DNA from 3 places in the Streptomyces sp. NPDC051364 genome. Region 2 is predicted to be linked to each of the others. Evidence: riboswitches for the same ligand, from Rfam matches in the RefSeq annotation. Region 2 holds a riboswitch; each other region holds the start of a gene.
The links. Region 2 has a riboswitch for cobalamin ahead of AB0M76_RS25630 (cobalamin biosynthesis protein). Riboswitches for the same ligand answer to the same signal wherever they lie in the genome.
Positions count from the first base shown of each region.

Region 1: linked by a shared signal. The riboswitch ahead of cobN (cobaltochelatase subunit CobN) and the one ahead of AB0M76_RS25630 (cobalamin biosynthesis protein) in region 2 are both predicted to bind cobalamin.
Region 3: linked by a shared signal. The riboswitch ahead of AB0M76_RS02245 (CbtB-domain containing protein) and the one ahead of AB0M76_RS25630 (cobalamin biosynthesis protein) in region 2 are both predicted to bind cobalamin.

Region 1 covers NZ_JBFBAH010000002.1:46,726-53,444, forward strand. Annotated here, with positions in the region: gene cobN (cobaltochelatase subunit CobN) at 1-2,472, opposite strand, end outside; cobalamin riboswitch at 2,505-2,646, opposite strand; gene cobG (precorrin-3B synthase) at 2,841-4,142, shown strand; gene AB0M76_RS04115 (precorrin-8X methylmutase) at 4,139-4,786, shown strand; gene AB0M76_RS04120 (precorrin-2 C(20)-methyltransferase) at 4,783-6,294, shown strand; gene AB0M76_RS04125 (cobalt-precorrin-6A reductase) at 6,464-6,719, opposite strand, start outside.
Region 2 covers NZ_JBFBAH010000013.1:56,164-62,882, reverse strand. Annotated here, with positions in the region: gene AB0M76_RS25635 (cobyric acid synthase) at 1-1,527, opposite strand, end outside; gene AB0M76_RS25630 (cobalamin biosynthesis protein) at 1,539-2,498, opposite strand; cobalamin riboswitch at 2,537-2,688, opposite strand; gene AB0M76_RS25625 (hypothetical protein) at 2,803-3,024, opposite strand; gene AB0M76_RS25620 (inorganic phosphate transporter) at 3,053-4,324, opposite strand; gene AB0M76_RS25615 (alpha/beta fold hydrolase) at 4,678-5,808, shown strand; gene AB0M76_RS25610 (hypothetical protein) at 6,016-6,719, shown strand, end outside.
Region 3 covers NZ_JBFBAH010000001.1:456,829-463,547, forward strand. Annotated here, with positions in the region: gene AB0M76_RS02200 (FUSC family protein) at 1-223, opposite strand, end outside; gene AB0M76_RS02205 (hypothetical protein) at 333-1,160, opposite strand; gene AB0M76_RS02210 (hypothetical protein) at 1,365-1,769, shown strand; gene AB0M76_RS02215 (hypothetical protein) at 1,833-2,015, opposite strand; gene AB0M76_RS02220 (hypothetical protein) at 2,074-2,448, opposite strand; gene AB0M76_RS02225 (class F sortase) at 2,604-3,185, opposite strand; gene AB0M76_RS02230 (hypothetical protein) at 3,432-4,076, opposite strand; gene AB0M76_RS02235 (hypothetical protein) at 4,125-4,370, opposite strand; gene AB0M76_RS02240 (CbtA family protein) at 4,392-5,147, opposite strand; gene AB0M76_RS02245 (CbtB-domain containing protein) at 5,178-5,390, opposite strand; cobalamin riboswitch at 5,427-5,576, opposite strand; gene AB0M76_RS02250 (histidine phosphatase family protein) at 5,611-6,033, shown strand; gene pucL (factor-independent urate hydroxylase) at 6,130-6,719, opposite strand, start outside.

The DNA.
Region 1 (6,719 bases), on a different contig from region 2:
CGCGAGGCGGGACGGGACGGCCTTCGGGTCCACGGAGTAGAAGTTCCGGCCCGTGGGGAGGACGTTCACCAGGCCCCGGAGGGGGGAGCCCGAGGGGCCCGCCGGGACGAAGCGGCCGTCCAGGGCCGAGACGACGTGGGCGATCTCGTCCGTCGTGCCGGCCAGCCGCGGGACGACCTCCCGGGCCGCGAAGTCCAGTACGGCCGCCACGTCCGCCGAGTGGCCGGCGGCGAGCGAAGCCACCGCCTCCGGGGCCCAGTTCGCGTCCTCCATCGCCTGCACCAGCGCGCGGGCCGCCGCCTCCGCCTCGTCGGCGGTCGTACGGGTGGCCGCGGACTCGTCCAGGCCGAGCGCCTCGCGCAGGCCGGGCAGGGCCGTCGTACCGCCCCAGATCTGACGGGCGCGCAGGATCGCGAGGACCAGGTTGACCCGGGCCTCGCCGGTCGGGGCGCCGCCCAGGACGTGCAGGCCGTCGCGGATCTGGGCGTCCTTGACCTCGCACAGCCAGCCGTCGACGTGCAGCAGGAAGTCGTCGAAGCCCTCGTCGTCCGGGCGCTCCTCCAGACCCAGGTCGTGGTGGAGCTTCGCGGCCTGGATCAGGGTCCAGATCTGGGCGCGGATGGCCGGCAGCTTGGCCGGGTCCATCGCCGAGATCTGCGCGTACTCGTCCAGGTGCTGCTCCAGGCGCGCGATGTCGCCGTACGACTCCGCGCGCGCCATCGGCGGCACCAGGTGGTCGACCAGGGTGGCGTGCACGCGGCGCTTGGCCTGCGTGCCCTCGCCCGGGTCGTTGACCAGGAAGGGGTAGATGAGCGGCAGGTCGCCGAGCGCGGCGTCGGGCGCGCAGGCCGCCGACAGGCCGGCGTTCTTGCCCGGCAGCCACTCCAGGTTGCCGTGCTTGCCCAGGTGGATCATCGCGTCGGCGCCGAAGCCGCCGTCCTCGGCGCGCGCCTGGATCCAGCGGTAAGCGGCCAGGTAGTGGTGCGACGGCGGCAGGTCCGGGTCGTGGTAGATCGCGATCGGGTTCTCGCCGAAACCGCGCGGCGGCTGGATCAGGATGAGCAGGTTCCCGCGGCGCAGGGCCGCGAGGACGATGTCGCCCTCCGGGTTGGCGGAGCGGTCCACGAACATGTTGCCCGGGGCCTCGCCCCAGTGCTGCTCCACGCTGCCCCGCAGCTCGGCGGGGAGCTCGGCGAACCACCGCTTGTAGTCGGCGGCCGGGATGCGGACCGGGTTGCGGGCCAGCTGCTCCTCGGTCAGCCAGTCCTGGTCGTGGCCGCCGGCCTCGATCAGGGCGCGGATCAGCTCGTCGCCGTCGCCGGAGACCAGGCCCGGGATCTCCTCGACGGGGCCGAAGTCGTAGCCGCCCGCGATGAGGGTGCGCAGCAGCTCCACGGCGCTGGCCGGGGTGTCGAGGCCGACCGCGTTGCCGATGCGGGAGTGCTTGGTGGGGTACGCGGAGAGGACGAGCGCGAGCTTCTTGTCGCGCCGCTCGATGTGCCGGAGGCGGGCGTGCCGGACGGCGATGCCGGCGACGCGGGCAGCGCGCTCGGGGTCGGCCACGTAGGCGGGCAGGCCGTCCTCGTCGAGCTCCTTGAAGGAGAACGGGACGGTGATCAGACGGCCGTCGAACTCGGGCACGGCGACCTGCGTCGCGGCGTCGAGCGGGGACAGGCCCTCGTCGCTCTCCTCCCAGGCGCTGCGCGAGCCGGTCAGGCACAGGGCCTGCAGGATCGGGACGCCGAGCGCGGCCAGCGCGCCCGCGTCCCACGACTCGTCGTCGCCGCCCGCCGAGGCGGTGGCGGGCTTGGTGCCGCCGGCCGCGAGGACGGTGGTGACGACCGCGTCAGCCGACTCCAGCGCGGCGATCAGGTCCGGCTCCGGAGCGCGCAGGGAGGACACGTAGAGGGGGAGCGCCTGGGCGTCCTGGGCCTCGATCGCATCGCACAGGGCGTGCACGAAGGCGGTGTTGCCGCTCATCTGGTGGGCGCGGTAGTACAGCACGGCGATCCGCGGACCCTCGGTGGTCCCGGGCGTGCGCTCCAGCGGGCCCCAGGTCGGCGCGGCGGCCGGCGGCTCGAAGCCGTGGCCGGTGAGCAGCACGGTGTCGGAGAGGAACCGGGCCAGCTGGTCCAGGTTGGCGGGGCCGCCGTGGGCGAGGTAGCCGTGCGCCTCGGCCGCGATGCCGATCGGGACCGTGGAGGCCTCCATCAGCTGGGCGTCCGGGGCCTGTTCGCCGGTCAGGACCACCACCGGGCGGGTCTGGGCCGGCGCCAGGAGCAGGTCGAGGCCGTCCTGCCAGGCGCGCAGGCCGCCGAGGAGGCGTACGACGACCAGGTCGACGCCGTCGAGCAGCCCGGGCAGGTCGTCGAGGGGAAGGCGGGACGGGTTCGCGAACCGGTACGGCACGGGGCCGTCCGCGGCGCGGGCGCTGAGCAGATCGGTGTCGGACGTCGACAGCAGCAGGATCATGCGGCGGCAGGCCTTCCTCGGGGTTTCCGCGCCCCGGGCAGTGAGGACAGCGGGAGTTCCTGACTCACCCGGCGGATTGCTCTGCAGGGTTCACAGTGGCGGGACCGCGCCGGATTCGCACCGGGCTTCCTCCCGGCGGGCCATGTGGCTCCGCCGCTGGTCATCTTAGGTGGCGATCTCCCTGACCGGGAGTGGGGGTGGCCCGCGCCCGGGCGCCCGACCGGCGGACCCGCCCCCGCCCCCCGACCCCCCGCGCGCCCCCCCCGCTCCGCGGAGCGCCGAGCCCGCCCGCGCACCACCGCTGCGCGGAGGGGTGGGTGGTGACGGCCACAGGTCGGGGCGGGGGAATCGTGGGTATGCTCGCCGCCATGCCGCCCCAGCCCCCCTCCGCCGCATCGCGGGACGAACCCGTCATACGCGACCGCGGTGACGCCTGCCCCGGTGCGCTGCGGCTGCACGCCGCGGACGACGGGTTCCTGGCCCGGGTCCGGGTACCCGGCGGGATGCTCGACGCGGACGCGGCCTCGCTGCTGGCCGATGCCGCGGAGCGGCTCGGCGACGGGCACATCGACCTCACCTCCCGCGGCAATGCGCAACTGCGCGGCCTCGGGGCGGGCTGCGGCGGCGAACTGCAGTCCGTGCTCGTCCGCGCCGGCCTGCTGCCCGCGCCCACCCACGAGCGCGTCCGCAACATCGTCGCCTCGCCGCTGACCGGCCTCGACCGGCGCGGCCTGCCCGACGTGGCGCCCTGGGTCGCAGAGCTGGACCGGCTGCTGTGCACGAGCGCGCCCGCGGCCGGGCTGTCCGGCCGCTTCCTGTTCGCCCTCGACGACGGCCGCGGCGACGTCACCTCCCTCGCCGCGGACGTGAACCTGGTCGCCCGGGACGCCGACCGAACCCTGCTGTGGACGGCCGATCCGGCGGACGCCCTGCTCGTGGCCGCGGCCGACGCGCCCCGGGCCGCCCTCGTGGCCGCCGCGTACTTCCTCGACGCCGTCCGGGAAGCCGGTACCCGGGCCTGGCGGGTTGCCGAGCTGCCCGCCGAACATGCCCTGCTCTCCGGTGAGTTGGGTGTGCGGCTGGCCGCCGCCGGGATCGAGGCCGCCCTCGTACGGGAAGACGCCCGGCGCTCCCCGGCCCCTGAGCCCGGCATCGTCGAAGGGCCCCACGGCACCGCCGCGCTCAGCGTCCTCGCACCGCTGGGCCGCCTGACCACCGCGCAGTGGCGCCTGCTGGCCGGCCTCACGGGCCGCATCCGCCTGACCCCCTGGCGCGGCATCGTCGTCCCCGGCCTGCCCGCCCGCGCCGCAGCACAAGAGCTGGCCGCCCTCGCCGAGGCCGGGCTGGTCACCGCCCCTGACGACCCCTGGCGGTCCGTCACCGCCTGTACCGGACGCCCCGGTTGCGCCAAATCCCTCGCGGACGTACGCGCCGACGCGCGCGCCGCCGTCACCCGTGCGACCGGCCCCCTGCCCGTGCACTGGTCCGGGTGCGAACGCCGGTGTGGGCACCCCCGCGGTACCGCGTGGGTGGACGTGGTCGCCACACCCACGGGCTACGACCTCTCTGCGGCCGGCCGCACCCCGCGCCGCGGCCTCCAGACCTCCGAACTTCCCGCGGCCCTCGCGGACGCACGCCGCACCACCTCCCACGACGCAGCGAAGAAATGAGCGAGTACACAGTGTTCGAGTACGAGAAGGACGGCGCGGCGATCTACCGCCAGTCCTTTGCCACGATCCGCGCCGAGGCGGACCTCTCCGGGCTGCCCGCCTCCGTCGCCCAGGTCGCGGTACGCATGATTCACGCCTGCGGAATGACCGACCTGCCCCAGGACCTCGGCTACACCCCCGACGTCGTGCTGCGCGCGCGTGCCGCCCTGACCGCCGGCGCGCCGATCCTCTGCGACGTGCAGATGGTCGCCAGCGGGGTCACCCGCAAGCGGCTGCCCGCCGACAACGAGGTGATCTGCACCCTCTCCGACCCGGCCGTGCCCGCCCTCGCCGCGAAGATGGGCACCACGCGCAGCGCCGCCGCCCTCGAAGTCTGGCGCGACCGCGGCCTGCTGGAGGGCTCCGTGATCGCCGTCGGCAACGCGCCGACCGCGCTGTTCCGGCTGCTCGAGATGATCGAGGAGGGCGCCCCGCGCCCCGCCGCCGTCATCGGCGTCCCGGTCGGCTTCATCGGCGCCGCCGAGTCCAAGGACGCGCTCGCCGCCCACGTCTCCGGCCTCGACCACCTGATCGTGCGCGGCCGGCGCGGCGGCAGCGCCATCGCGGCCGCCGCCGTCAACGCGATCGCGAGCGAGGAAGAATGAGCAGCGCAGCCAGCACCGCAGCCCGCACCGGAAAGCTGTACGGCGTCGGGCTCGGCCCCGGCGACCCCTCCCTGATGACCCTCCGGGCCGTCCAGGTCATCGCCGAGGCCGATGTCGTCGCGTACCACAGCGCCCGCCACGGCCGCTCGATCGCCCGCTCGATCGCCGCCGAGCACCTGCGCGCGGACCACGTCGAGGAGCCGCTGGTCTATCCGGTCACCACCGAGACCACCGACCACCCAGGCGGCTACCAGGGGGCGATGGAGGAGTTCTACGAGGAGTCCGCCGCCCGGCTGGCCGCGCACCTGGAGGCCGGCCGGACCGTCGCCGTGCTCGCCGAGGGAGACCCGCTCTTCTACGGCTCGTACATGCACATGCACAAGCGGCTCGCCGACCGCTACGAGGCCGAGGTGATCCCCGGGGTGACGTCGGTGAGCGCCGCCGCCGCCCGGCTCGGCACCCCGCTCGTCGAGGGCGAGGAGGTGCTGACGATCCTGCCCGGCACCCTGCCGGAGGAGGAGCTCACCGCCCGCCTCGCCGCCACGGACTCCGCGGTCGTGATGAAGCTCGGCCGCACCTTCCCCGCCGTGCGCCGGGCCATGGAGGGCAGCGGGCGGCTGGCGGAGGCCCGGTACGTCGAGCGCGCCACCATGGCGGGCGAGCGGACCGGCGTCCTCGCCGACACCGACCCCGACAGCGTCCCGTACTTCGCCGTCGCCGTCGTGCCCAGCCGCATCGGCAACCCTGGCAGCGTGCCGTCCGGGCCCGGCGGGGTCGCCGTCGTCGGCACCGGACCGGCCGGGCCGCTCTGGCTCACCCCCGAGACCCGGCGGGCGCTGGCCGACGCCGAGGTGCTCGTCGGGTACACCACGTACCTGGACCGCGTACCCGTCAAGCCGGGCCAGATCCGGCACGGCTCCGACAACAAGGTCGAGTCGGAGCGCGCCGAGTTCGCGCTCGACCTCGCCCGCCGCGGCAAGCGGGTCGTCGTGGTCTCCGGTGGCGACCCGGGCGTCTTCGCCATGGCCACCGCCGTCCTGGAGGTCGCGGGGCAGCCGGAGTACAAGGACGTGCCCGTACGGGTCCTGCCGGGGGTGACCGCCGCCAACGCGGCAGCCGCCGCGGCCGGGGCCCCGCTCGGCCACGACTACGCCACGATCTCCCTGTCGGACCGGCTCAAGCCGTGGGAGGTCATCGCGGAGCGGCTGCGCGCCGCCGCCGCAGCCGACTTGGTGCTCGCCCTGTACAACCCGGGCTCGCGCAGCCGGACCTGGCAGGTCGCCCAGGCCAAGGAGCTGCTGCTGGAGCTGCGTTCGCCGCAGACACCGGTTGTGGTCGCGCGGGACGTGGGCGGTCCGCAGCAGTCGGTCCGCATCCTCGAGCTCGGCGAACTGGAGCCGTCCGAGGTGGACATGCGCACGATCCTGCTGATCGGATCCTCGCAGACCCAGGTCACGGAGCGGCCGGACGGCTCCCGGGTGACGTGGACCCCGCGCCGCTACCCGTGACCGGGTGAGGAGGTGACGTGAGGTTCGGGCTTTCGCGTTGAGTGGCCGCCGTGCCGCGGCTTACGGGAGCGTACGAAGGGCGTACGCGGGGCGCACAGGGCGGGGCGGGCGCGGCGCGGGGCCGACGCGCCCGCCGGCCCTCGCCGGGCCGGCGGCGGCGTAGGTGTGGTCAGCCGTGCAGCAGCCAGTGCCGGACGGCCTCGACCGAGGAGGTCTCCCGCACGCCCTGCGGGACCGGGGGGCGGCGGACGACGACCACCGGGATCCCGGCCTCGCGGGCCGCGGTGAGCTTGGGGGCGGTGGCGGAGCCCCCGCTGTCCTTGGTGACCAGGACGTCGATCCGGTGCCGGGCCAGCAGCTCCCGCTCGTCGTCCAGGCCGAACGGGCCGCGGGCGAGCAGGACTTCGAGGCGCGGCGGCACGGGC
Region 2 (6,719 bases):
CGGGGCCCCCGGGGGGAGGAACGGGAGGCCGGCCGGGGCCCCGGTCTCGATCAGGCGGAGCAGGGCATTTGTGTCCGCGTGCTCGGCGATCAGGTCGCCCAGCAGGTCCAGCTGCTCCTCCCGCAGGGCGCCGAACGAGGTGTCCGGGGACGGGACGAAGCGGCGTCCGGCAGCCGCGGCCACCTCACGGAGAAACGCCCGGCGGAAGCCGTCCGACTCCAGCGAGCCGTGCCAGTGCGTGCCCCACACCGACCCGACCCGGCAGCCTTCCAGACTGCGTCCATGGTCATCAGAGATGAACGCCTCCCCGCCCAGGACCTCGGCCACCCCGTGGTGGATCTCGTAGCCCGTCACCGGCTCGCCCAGCGCCGCACCCTCCGGGCGCGCCAGGGTCTTCTCCCGCTCGAAGCGGATCCGTACCGGCAGCAGGCCGAGCCCGTCCACCGAGCCCGCCCTGGACTCGACCTCGTCCTCGATGTGCTCGCCGAGCACCTGGAAGCCGCCGCAGATGCCCAGCACCGGCCGGCCCTCCGCGGCCCGCCGCACCAGTGCATCGGCGAGGCCGCGCTCGCGCAGCCACTCGAGCGCCTTCACCGTGCCCCGGGTGCCCGGAACCACCACCAGGTCCGCGTCGACCAGCTCCTCGGCCCGGTCCACGAACCGCACCACGACCCCCGGCTCCGCCGCGAGCGCGTCGACATCCGTGAAGTTCGACATCAGCGGCACCGCGCACACCGCGACCCGCAGGACGTCCTCGCCTACCGGCGGCGCCACGACCGACTCGCGCACCGCGCCCCGCAGCGAGACCCGGAGCCCGTCCTCCTCGTCGATGCCCAGCCCGTGCTGGAACGGCAGCACGCCGTACGTCGCCCGGCCGGTCAGGGAACGCAGCATCTCCATGCCCGGCTCCAGCAGCGACACGTCGCCGCGGAACTTGTTCACCATGTATCCGGCGATCAGCGACTGGTCCTGCGGCGACAGCAGCGCCGTCGTCCCGAAGAACGAGGCGAAGACCCCGCCCCGGTCGATGTCTCCGACCACGACCACCGGGAACCGTGCGGCCCGCGCGATGCCCATGTTCACGATGTCGGTCCGGCGCAGGTTGATCTCGGCCGGACTGCCCGCCCCCTCGCAGATCACGGCGTCATACGTGCCCCGCAGCTGCTCCAGGCAGTCCGTGACGACCCCGAGAAGCTGCTCCTGCCTGCCCCCGTGGTAGCCCCGGGCACTCATCTCGCCCACCGGCTTGCCCAGCAGCACCACCTGGCTGCTGCGGTCGCTGCCGGGCTTGAGCAGCACCGGGTTCATCAGCGCCGTAGGCTCCACGCACGCCGCCTGCGCCTGCATCGCCTGCGCCCGCCCGATCTCGGCGCCCTCGCGCGTCACGAACGAGTTCAGCGACATGTTCTGGGCCTTGAACGGCGCCACCTTCACGCCCTGCCGGGCCAGCCAGCGGCAGATGCCCGCCGTGACCACGCTCTTGCCCGCGTCCGATGTCGTACCGGCGACGAGGAGTCCCCCGCCCAGCTTTCCGCCGCTCACGGGCGTCCCCTCCCAGCAACACGTGACACCGCACAGCGCAGTGCCACACAAGCCCCCAGCGCCAGCCACGTCACCTGCCGTGACAGCCGCACCGCCCGTTCGATGTCCGCGACCTGCACCGGCCGCCCCGACTCGCCGTTCAGTACGGCCCGGTGCTCGACCCGTCCCGCGTACGCCAGAGTGCCCCCCAGCCGTACGCCGAGGGCCCCGGCGAACGAGGCCTCCACCGGGCCGGCGTTCGGGCTCGGGTGCTTCGCGGCGTCCGCACGCCAGGCCCGTACGGCTCCCCGCCGGTCGGGTCCGGCCAGTACGGCGGCCAGCGCGGTCAGCCGGGCGCCCGGCCAGCCCGCGAGGTCGTCGAGCCGGGCCGAGGCCCAGCCGTAGCGCAGGTGGCGCGGCGACTTGTGGCCCACCATCGCGTCCAGGGTGTTCACGGCGCGGAAGGCCAGCAGCCCGGGGACACCGGCGGCGGCGCCCCACACCAGGGCCCCGACCACCGCGTCGGAGGTGTTCTCGGCGACCGACTCCACGACGGCGCGGGCCATCTGTTGCTCGTCCAGGGCCTGCGGGTCCCGCCCGCACAGGTGCGGCAGCCGCTCCCGGGCCACCTCGGCGTCCCCGGCGGCGAGCGCGCCGCCGATGGCGCGGGCCTCACGGCCCAGGGAGGTGCCGCCGACGACGGCCCAGGTGGCCGCTGCGGTCAGGGCGATACGGGCGGCTGCGGGCCGGGAGCGCACGGCGCGGGCGCCCAGCGCGCCGACGGCGGCCGCGCCCCCGGCGCACACGAGGGTGTGGAGGAGGCCCCGGGCGCGGTCGTCGCGCCACAGGGCGCCTTCGACAGCGGCGGCTGCTCGTCCGAAGGCGGCCACGGGGTGCCCTCGGCGCGGATCACCGAGGATCCGGTCGCCGATCAGGCCCGCCGTGGCGCCGTACGCGAAGACGCGATCGGCACGCATGGTGGCAGGTATGTCCTCACTCAGGGTCCGCGCCCTGGTTCGACGTGTCCGGCGGTGGGAGTTCCTGGCTCCCGGGGCGCACGTGCCGCGTGCTCCCCGGTGACAGTGGCGGGACCGCGCCGGATTCGCACCGGACTTCCTCTCCATGCCGCCGTATTGGCTCGGGCAGTCCACCACGCACCGCGAAGGCCCGTCAACTCGCCGTTGACCTGCGGCGAGGCAGGTCACCACGCCGGGCCTCAGGTACGGGAAAGCTCCCCCCGGGAAGCCCGGAGGGAGCTTTTGTGTGCCGTGCCCGAATCGGTCAGCTGACGATCAGGTAGATGCCGTACGCCACGGCCGCCGCGACGAGCGCGAAGCAGGCGTACGCGCCGCTGCGGGCCAGGGTGGCGGTGCCGCCCTGCTCGGTGGCGGTCTCGTGCTTGGAGAGGCCCACCAGGCCCAGGGTGAACAGGGCCACGAGCGCGACGGTGGCGGAGAGGCTGACCCCGAAGACGGAGCCGAGTGCTGCCCAGTCGATCTTCATACTGCGGATTCCTCTGTCGTTCTCGGGGTCAGACCGCGGCTGCGGGGGCCGCAGGCGCAGTCGGGGCGGCCGCCGGGATGGTGGCCTTCAGGTCCTCGTCGGTCACCGCGGCGGTCGTACCGGCGGCGGCCACGGTCGGCGGGACGGTGACGGCTGCCATCGCCGTGGTGACGACACCCGGCTCCTCGGCCGCGGCCGGCTGCACGTCGTTGACGTTGCCGTGGTCGACGACCTGGCGGCGGGAGATGACCCAGATGGCGACGCAGGAGGCGATCAGGAAGAGCGCGACGGCGGCGACGCCGAGGTCACCGGTACGCATGACCAGCTCGGCACCGGAGGCGACGACGGCCGCGGCCGGCAGGGTCAGGCCCCAGGCGATGAACATGCGGGTGGCGGTGGACCAGCGGACCGCACCGCCCTTGCGGCCCAGGCCCGCACCCATGACGGCGCCGGAGCACGCGTGGGTGGTGGAGAGCGAGAAGCCGAGGCTGGAGGAGGCCAGGATGACGCTGGCGGCCGAGGTCTGGGCGGCGAAGCCCTGCTGCGGCTGCAGGTCGGTCAGGCCGCTGCCCATGGTGCGGATGATGCGCCAGCCGCCCAGGGAGGTGCCCAGGGCGATGGCCATGCCGGCGGAGACGATGACCCAGACCGGCGGGTTGGAGCCGGGTGCGAGCGCGCCGCCGGCGACCAGCGCCAGGGTGATGATGCCCATCGTCTTCTGCGCGTCGTTGGTGCCGTGCGCGAGGGAGACGAGTCCGGCCGAGGCGATCTGACCGGCCTTGTAGCCCTTGGCGGAGGTCTTCTTGCCGACGTTCCCGCCCAGCTTGTACGTGACCTTGGCGGCCAGCATCGAGGCCACACCGGCCACGATCGGCGCGGCGACCGCGGGGAGCAGCACCTTGCTGACGAGCGTGCCGCCGTTGACGGCGCCGAGGCCGGCGGAGGCGACGGCCGCGCCGACCAGGCCGCCCATCAGCGCGTGGGAGGAGCTGGAGGGGAGTCCGACCAGCCAGGTGACGAGATTCCAGAGGATCGCGCCGACCAGGGCGGCGAAGATCACTTCTGGCTGGATGCCCTCCTCGTTGACCAGGCCCTTGGAGATCGTCTTGGCGACCTCCACGGACATGAACGCGCCGACGAGGTTGAGCACGGCGGACATGGCCACCGCCGTCTTGGGCTTGAGGGCGCCGGTCGAGATGGTGGTGGCCATCGCGTTGGCTGTGTCGTGGAAACCGTTCGTGAAGTCGAACACGAGAGCGGTGATGATCACGATCCCGAGGAGAAGCGTTATGTGCTCCATTTACCCAGGCTTCTGTTTGACGTCAGTGGCTCGGCGACCGTAGGCAACCTGAGTGAACGGAAGATGAACTGGCGTGGGCGGAGCGGTGTACTGGCCCGTCGTGTCATCGGGACCTTCGTCCTGATTTTGCCGCTGATACCGCGATTAATGCACGTCAAAGCCGGGTGAACGAAAGGATCCGCAGGCGATCAGAGGCCCCTGGACCCACCCTCGAGGGGTCCTGGAAGAGATCTAGATCACTCCTCCGGCCGACCCGCTGCGCCGCTGCGTGATCCCTTCCCGGCCCCGCCCGGCGGTATGCGGAGCATTCCGTTCAGGTGGCCCGCCCGGGCTCGCGCCTCGACACTGGAGCCGTGCGTACCGCCACAGCGACGGCCGCGGTCGTCGCCACCTCCCTCGTCGGTGCCGGTGCAGCCGCGGTCGCGGCCGGCCGGTACGCCGCCGACGCCGCCCTGCGACACGAGCCCGGCCGCCCCCTGCCCGGCGAGGCGCGGCTCAGCGTCCACTCCGCCGGCTCCGGGCGGATCGTGCTGACCCGCTCGCTGGCCTCCCTGCGCCCCGGTACGTACGGACTCACCGCCCCCGGGGTGCACGCCGTGGCCGGGCCCGTCCTCGAGGGAGCCGCGCCCGGTCCGGACACCGTCGTACGCCGGCTCCTCGCCGTCACCCACGGCAGCCTCGAGCCCGGCACCCGGGTCGCCCTCACCCCCCAGGTCCACGCGGGCAACCCACGCACCGCCCTCGGCCTCGACCATGCCGATGTGGACATCCCCGGTGAGCTCGGCGGGCTGCCCGCCTGGTTCGTGCCCGCCGCCCGCGACACCTGGGTGATCACCGTGCACGGGCTCGGCGCCGGCCGCGAGCACCCGATGGTGGTCATGCCCTTCCTGCACCGCCAGCGGATGCCCGTCCTCGACCTCGCCTACCGCGGCGACCTCGGCGCCCCCGCCTCACCGGACGGTCTCGGCCACCTCGGCGAGTCGGAATGGCGGGACGTGGACGCCGCCATCCGCTACGCCCTGCGCTACGGCGCCCGCCGGGTCGTCCTGCACGGCTGGTCCACCGGCGCCGCCATGGCCCTGTACGCCGCGGAGCGCTCGGCCCTCGCCGACCGGATCTCCGGGCTCGTGCTGGACTCGCCGGTGCTCGACTGGCACACCACCCTGCGCGCGCTCGTCGCCGCCCGCCGCACCCCGGCTCCGCTGGTGCCGCTCGCGGTGCGGGCCGCCGAGGGGAGCGCCGGGCTGCGCGCCGACCGCCGGGGGCCCGGGGCGGAACCCGCGGCGCTGCGCGTCCCCGTCCTGATCTTCCACGGTCCGGACGACACGCTCGCCCCCTGGGAGCCCTCCCGCCGGCTCGCCGCCGCCCGCCCCGACCTCGTATCCCTGAAGACCGTCCGCGAAGCCCCGCACGGGGCGATGTGGAACGCCGACCCGGCCGGATACGAGGAAGCCATGAGGCGCTTTCTCACCCCTCTTATGTGAAGGCCGTGTGCCGGACGGGGCAGGGAGGGTGCATTCTCCCTGTATGTCCCCCTGACCACCGGCGATAATGGCTGGTTCCGTTTGGGCTTTCGGCCGGTGACGGGCGAGACTGCTTCCGTGACGTCCCGAAAGCCTGATGAGCAGTTGGCTCGCGACTCCAGACTCCGACTCGTCTCCCCGCGTTCCGTCGCCGCGGCCCGCAAGGCGGTGACCGACCGACGCGCCCGTACCGCCTCCCGGCCCCCGGCGGGTACCCCGGCCACGGCCGAACTCGCGAACCGGGCCCGGGCCTCGCTCGCCGACGCCGTACGGCTCGCCCGCTGGGCCGAGCTCAACCTCGGTGCCAGCGGCGGAGGCCGACCCGCCCCGGCGGGAGCGCTGCCCGCCCCCGATGTGGAACGGGCCGCCGCTGAACTGAACCTGACACCGGGGCAGATCCGGGTCGGCTGGGACCGCTCCCGGCTGGCCGGCCTCGTGGAAGTGCACGGCGGCCACGCCCGGCCCGGCTGGCGGCTGCGCGCCTGGGACCGCGACGACGCCGCCGTACTGCGCGGCTGGGTCGCCCTGTTCGACGCCTGGTCGCTGGTCCACCCGGCCCCCGCCGACATCGCGCCCGCGGTCGTCGCCGAGGTGGTCGAGGCCATGCCCCAACTGCTGTCCCTGCTCCAGCTGTCCGCCGGTCCCGTGACCGTGCCGGACCTGCTGGACCTGCTCGGCCAGCGGGTCACCGAACTGCGCGACGAGCGGTGCGAGGTCCCCTACGACGTCCCGGCGCGCGAGACTTCGCCGTCTGACGGGACGGCAGCCACCGCCGACGCCGAGGCGGCCGGCCCCGTGGCGGCCGTCGCGGTCGCGGACGCCGCCACCGCCACCGCCACCGCCCACGCGGCGCCCGTCCCGCTCGCCCGGCT
Region 3 (6,719 bases), on a different contig from region 2:
CCCCGGACAGGGCGCCCATCGAGACGAGGGCCCCGTACTCGGGCTCGTTCAGGGCGAAGCCGACGGCGAGCGGGGCGGCCATCGCGACGCCGGCTCGCGCGGCCGCGGCCCAGGGGATCGGGGCGGTGCTCGGCCGCAGTCCCTTGAGCAGCCAGGCGGGCGGAGCCAGCGGACGGTGCCGGGATCGCCCGGAAGGTATCTGTTCGGTGCGTTCGGTGCTCATTCAGCTTCCGTGCGGCCGCTCGTGAATCGGTTCTTCTGCGCTGTTCCGTGGTCTTGCGTTCTTCTTGCGTTCTTCTGGGGCGGTCTGAGTGCGTTGGTACCTTCCGAGCTTATGGGGTGCGACGCAGCCGGCCCGTCAACCAGGCGGCAAGAGCGCCGGCGAGCCCGATCGCCAGAATCACCCAGGCGGTGGTGCGCAGGAACGCGGTGAGCGCGTCGTACACCGCCGCAGCGGCCGCCCGGTCGATGTCGGCCGGCAGGTCGTCCAGTGTGAGCCGGCGGCAGACGGCCACCGCGATCCACAGCAGGACGGCGCCGACGGCGACTCCCAGACTGGTGGCGATCACGGCGCGGCGCCGGTGGACGGCGACGCCGATCGCCGCCGCGGCCAGCACCACGGTCAGCACGGGAAGCCAGATGCCGGCGATCTGCAGCATGCGGAAGCCCTTCCTGAGCGCGCCGAGATTGTCGTACTCCATGACTTTCACCGAGACGTGGGTCACGGGGATGCGGTCGGCGAACGGCACCCCGTCGGCGACGAGTTCCCCTTTGATCTGCTCGATAACGGGCGCGAGGTCGATGGTGACGGCGTCGCCGTCGCCGGTGGTGAGGGCCTGGAGGAAGGCGGCGTGCGCGGCGCGGTTGGCCGCGTCCCAGGCGGTGCGGTAGGCGGGGGTGCCGGCGAAGGAGCGCAGGGCCTCGCCGAGCAGTGCGTCGACCCCGCCCTGGAAGGGGCCGGCGTCGATCTGCCCGGCGAGGGCGCGGCTCGCCTGGGTGACGACGACGCCCTGGACGGCCGCGTTCTCGGCCAGCGGGGACATGGCGGCGGTGTACCGGTCGGCGTTGCCCAGCTCGCGGTCGGCCCAGTACGCGACGGCGCCGGCGGGCACGAGGACGGTCACGAGGACGATGAGTACCGCCGAGAGGAAGGTGCGCACGTCACCAGGGAAAGCCGGGACGGTGCGGGGCGCGAGCGGTGCTGCTGCGGGCGGGTGGCGGGCGTTCGGACGGGGGCCGGTGGTGCCGCCGCGGCGCGTGGCACGCCGTGGCGGTACACGGCCGCTGATCCACCGATCCGCTGATCCACTTGCCGGTCGGGGGCGGCGGGTGTGCCCTGGATGATGGGAGAGAGGAGCCCTGTCATGGCACATGCGGCACCCACCGCCCCGAGGCGGCACTTGCAGGCGACCGGCATGGACGAAGCGAGCAAGGGCCAGCTGACGCGGGCGCTGCTCCTCGGACTGGTCTACGGCGTCTGGGCGGCCTTCATGCAGCGCCAGACGGGACCGGTCGATGCGGGCAACGTCTTCTACGGAATCCTGTGCGGCGCCGTCTTCGCCGCCATCATGTTCACCCTCGCCCGCGTCGGCCCCCGGCTGAAGCGGGAGGTGCACGCCGCGGCGTACGGCGTCTTCGCCGGCATCGCCGTGGGCTACCTGAACAGCCTCACCGACCACTCGGTCCTCCGCTCGAGCTGGATCGGCCTGATCACCGGCGTCGGTGTCGGACTGGTGGCGTTCTACCGCTTCTACGAACGCGAGGCCTGAGCCGGAGGCAGAGGCAGGCGCCGGTCCCCGTACGGGAACCGGCGCCTGCCCGTATTCCGGGGGTCAGTCCTCGGGCGAGGACTCGGAGCCGGTGGCGGAGGTGGCCACCGCGGCCACGGAGGCGGCGGGGGCGGGGGTGTCCTCGCCATCGGTCCCACGGCTCGGCGGCTTCGCGGCCGGCGGGGTGTAGCGGGTGACCTCGGCGCGGAGCATGGCGTTCAGGGCGGCGTACGGGTCGATGGGCATGCCGGAACCTCACCGTGTTCAGGGGGTGTGTGGGGGTACGCGCTGCTGCTCGGCCCGCTCAGCAGCGCAGGACCACACCCCGCACCGTCCCCGCGGACGGCACTGGCCCGGCCGTCCCGAACGAGTCGGCGCGCATCGCCTGACCGGTCTGTTTCACGTGAAACACCGGCCGCGGCAGCTGCCGTACACCCGGCAGTCCGCGCACGACCAGGCGTACGGCGGGCCGCACTTCGGGATCCGTGGCCGGATCGGACTCCCCCTCGACGGGGGCGCCCGGCTCGCTCGGCGCGCCGGACCCGGTGCGCTCGAGGGCGGCGGCCGCCGCTGCGGCCGTCGTGACGGGGGGACCGGACGCGAACAGGCACAGCAGCACGACACAGGCCGCCGAAAGGGCCCTGGCCAGTGCCGTGCGTGCATGCCGTGTCCCGCTCATGCGAGGGGTCTGCCCCGATACGCCGGGTGACTCCCCGACCGGACCGCAGAAGCCCCCGACCGGGGGACGAAGACACCCCCCTCGGATGACAGGAAGCCGAGGCGGCTGCCGGTGCGCGGGGCGGTCGGGGGCGGTCGGGGGCGGTGCCGGCGGGGTCAGCCGGTGCGGTGGCGGCCGGTCAGCCGCGCCAGGACCGTGGTCTCACCGCTGACCAGCCGCAGTTGGGCCCGCCCGGGCCGCTGGCCGCGACCGCTGAAACCGCCGGGCGAGACACGGTCGACGGTGAAGACGGCGGTACGGCCGTCCGCGCGCGCGATCTCGACGGTCAGCCCGCGTCGCAGCTCGGCGAGGTGCAGGTCGGCGGCCGTGACCACGGCGGTGCCGACCGAGCCCGGGGCCGGGGTGTCGTGGTCCCAGGAGGCCTCGTCCCCGTCCCCGCCCAGCGGCAGGTCGACCCCCAGACTCGGGATGTGCAGCCGCAGCGGTCGTGCGGCCCGCAGCGGTGTGATGCCGGCGGCCCGCGCGGGTCGGGGCCCCTTGGCTGCGGCGTGCTGTCCGGAGTGCTCCAGCTGCTCGACGAGTCGGCGGTGACCGGACAGGCCCAGGGCCCGCGAGGGCAGCGCGTCGGCGGCGGTGGCGGCGGTGGGCCGCGCGCCCTCGGTGCTGCGCAACATCCCTATGCCGGTGCCCAGCAGAGCCACTGTCAGCACGCCGACCACCCACTTGGCGCGGGGCATGGAATTCCCTCCTGGTCCGATCCCCCCGGCTCCGGCGGCCGGGTCTCCTGAGAGCAGTGGAACCCCTCGCTGCCCGTCAGTACCGGTTACAACGCCGAAGACTGACGCGACGTCACAGGCGTGTCGACACTCCGCCCCGGACGTCTTCCCAGCTGGTGACGGGTGCACCGCCCCTGTCCCGAGGATTGCGCCGGATACGGCCGAACGAGTGCACCACGCACCGCGCACGGGTGGACGGCAGACCGGCTACTGCGGCCGCGCAGCGCCGTCGGGGTCGTTGAGGATCAGCTCGGCCAACCTCAGCAGACGCCGGAAGTGCGTGCATGCCGCGTCGTGCGGGGATGGCAGCGAGGCCCAGCGGCGCAATTCCGGCAGACACTCCTCGACCGCATCCAGCCGGTACCGGTCCAGACGGCCGCCGGCCATCAGGTACAAGAGGACGTGCCCGCACACCACGATGTCGAGGCCGGCCGCCCCGGTGGCCCCCGGCGGCAGTTCGGGAACCGGCCCGGCGTGAGCGCGCCAGAGCCGGGCGACCTCGTGGACCGCCGCCCGATGCCCGTCGGGCCCGGGCCAGCGGGGCCCCCGAAAGAACTCCGTGTCGGCGGCCGAGGGACGCTGCCGGTGCAGGATCCGCTTCTCCTCGCGCCGCCGCTCGGCGAACGCGGCCCGCTCGGCAATCCCCGCGTCCCGGCTCGACTCGAGCTTCTTCAGCGCCCGCAGCAGCGCGTCCCCGTCCCGGTCCAGGTCCCCGACGGTGCCGAGGTAGGACCAGGTCGCCTGGAACCCGAAGGGCTTGAACAGGACGACGGCGCTGCGCAATGCGCTCCGCCGGCGGGCGTGCGGCAGCGTGTGGTCCCGCACCCGGCGGGCGTACACGCTGAAGCTCATGGACCCGACCCTGTGAGTCCGGGGCGGCGCACCCGGGGCCGGGGAGGGTCAGACGAGGACGAAAACGATCGCCGCCGCCCCCATGAGGGCGGCGGCGAGGTGGATGGCCGGGTGGCCGTAGTCGCCGAACCAGAGGTGGCGGGCCAGGCCGCCGAGGGCGGCCAGGGCCGTGATGATGCCGACCTGGGCCAGCAGCGTGGCGGCGGTGAAAGGGGCCAGGAGCAGCAGAACGGTGTTGAGCCAGAACGGGACGGCGCCCGTCCAGCCGCGCCATTCCCAGATCGCCGTCTGCATGTACTACCGGCCCCCTCATCGTCAGCTCGCGGGCTGTACAGCCTCCTGGGGTGCGGCGGCCGGGGCAAGGGCCCGTTCGGCAAGAAAACCGAAGGCCAGGCCGAAAGTCGTCCACATCGCGACCTGGATGGCCACGGTCGCGAGGCGGAACTGCCAGATCAGGGCGGCCGGGAAGTCCGCCGGGACCTCGTTGATGCCGGGCAGGGCCGCGTAGGCGATGGCGACCACCGCGACGAAGCCGACCGAGGCGACGATCGAGGCGTTCCAGTTCCCGAGCTTGGGCGCCAGGCGCCGGCCCAGGATGAGCGCGCCCGCCGACAGCAGCGCGCTCAACGCGATCATCAGGATGTAGAGGGTGGTCCTCCGGACGACGGTGTCGGGGTCCCCGACGGCCGGCGGGTTGGACGGGTACTTGAGGAACGGCACCAGGTTGAAGGCGACGAACAGGCCGCCCGAGACCAGCAGGGCCGTGGCCCGAGGGCCGAAGCGGCCGATCCGGCCCAGGGCGTAGCAGAACACGAGCGCGGCGATCCCGCCGAGCGCGATCCCGTACAGGAGCGTGCCGGTGCCAAGGCCTGCCGTGGCCTGGAGGGCCCGGCTGACCGGGGCCGCCTCCTCGCCGTGCTCGTGGGCGGCGTGGCCCGCCTCCTCGATGGCGATCGCCGCGTCGACCTTGGCCTCACCGAGGACGTACGCGACGAGGAACGCCGCCACGCCGGCGAGCAGTCCGGCCAGCATGCCCCGCACCAGCAGGACGCGGGGGGAGATGGAGTTCATGGTTCGGTTCTTCCCTTGCCGAGGCGGAGATCAGTGGCAGGGGAAGCCGAGGAGGTGGCGACCGTCGTGCATCCACTCGTGGACGGTGTCGCCCTCGAAGAGCGCGGTGGCGCCCTGCTCGGCACCGACGAGGTAGAGCAGGACCAGCATCAGGACGCCGACGAACAGGGCCCAGGGGGCGAGCGCGGAGAGCGAGATCGGGGTGACGGCAGGGGCCGTCGTGGGCACGGCGGAGTGAGCCATGGCAGAACCTCCAGAGGGAACACGCGTCCCGGTCAGTGGTGCTAGCGACGACATGGCGGGTCTGACTTCTCCTCCCCCTCCGGGAGGATTCACAGTGGCGCGACCGTGCCGGATTTTCACCGGTACTTCCGTCATACCGTCGTCTTTTTTAGGTTGTCGTCCGAGACCGTACCGCGTTTACGCTCCCCTTATGAAGAGCGACGTAGTACGAGTTCAGTTCGTGAGACGTCCATTCGAGGACGCCTCACGACAGGTGCGCTTCGGCCACGGCGACCCCTGCCCGCAGTACGCGGGCCTGCAGGGCCCGGACACGGGGGAGTGGGCCGGGCGGACCCTGGACGAGGTCGCCGCCGAGGATCCGGCCGCCGTCCGGAGCTGGCTGGCGGACCCCGACTACGCGCCGCCCGGCGGGGAGTCCGTCACCGCGCTGATCGCCCGCGTCGGCGCCGCCCTCGCCGCCCTGCCCACCGGCACGCATCGCGCCGTGGTCGACCAGGCCGTCGTCCGGGCGGCCGTCGTGTCCGCGCTGGAGCTGCCGGCCGCCGCTTTCTGGCGCCTCGACGTACGGCCGGACACGGTGACCAGCCTCACCGGGCGGCTGGGGCGGTGGAACCTTCAGCTCGGACAGCCGGTCGGGAAGTAGCCGGAGCAGAACGGGCCGCAGGCAGCAGAACGGCCCGGACCCCGCGACGCGGTCCGGGCCGAACGTATGCGGGAGCCGTTACGCGACTTACGCGACTCAGGCGACGATCCAGTCGCTCGTCGCGATCACCGGCTGCACGCCGTCGCGGTGCACGGTGCCCTCGATCAGGCCGTACATCCGGTCCGCCGCGAAGTAGACCTCGTTGTCGTTCTTGAGGCCGAAGGGCTCCAGGTCGACGAGGAAGTGGTGCTTGTTGGGGAGGTTCAGGCGTACCTCGTTGACCCGCGGGCAGTGGTCGAGCACCCGCTCGGCCATCTGGTTGAGGGTCTGCTGCAGCGAGTACGAGTAGGTCTCGGCGAACGCTTCCAGCATGTTCTTGCGGACCTTCTTGTACGACTGGTCCCAGTCGTACGCGGAGTCGTCCGCGGCCAGCGCCGAGTGCGCCCAGCGCGCGGTGACCTTGGTCGCCAGGATGCGGTCGTACGCCTCCTTGAGCGTCGTGTACTTGTCCTTGATGTAGCCGTGGAACTCGGAGTTGGTCGAGTTCATCACCGTCAGGTCCTTCAGACCCGAGATGACCTGCAGGCCGGTCGTCTCGCTGTACGTGATCTGCGCGGTGCGCACCTCCTGGCCCTTGCGGACGAAGGAGTGCTGCTCCTTGCGCGTCGGGACCGGGATCCGCTCCC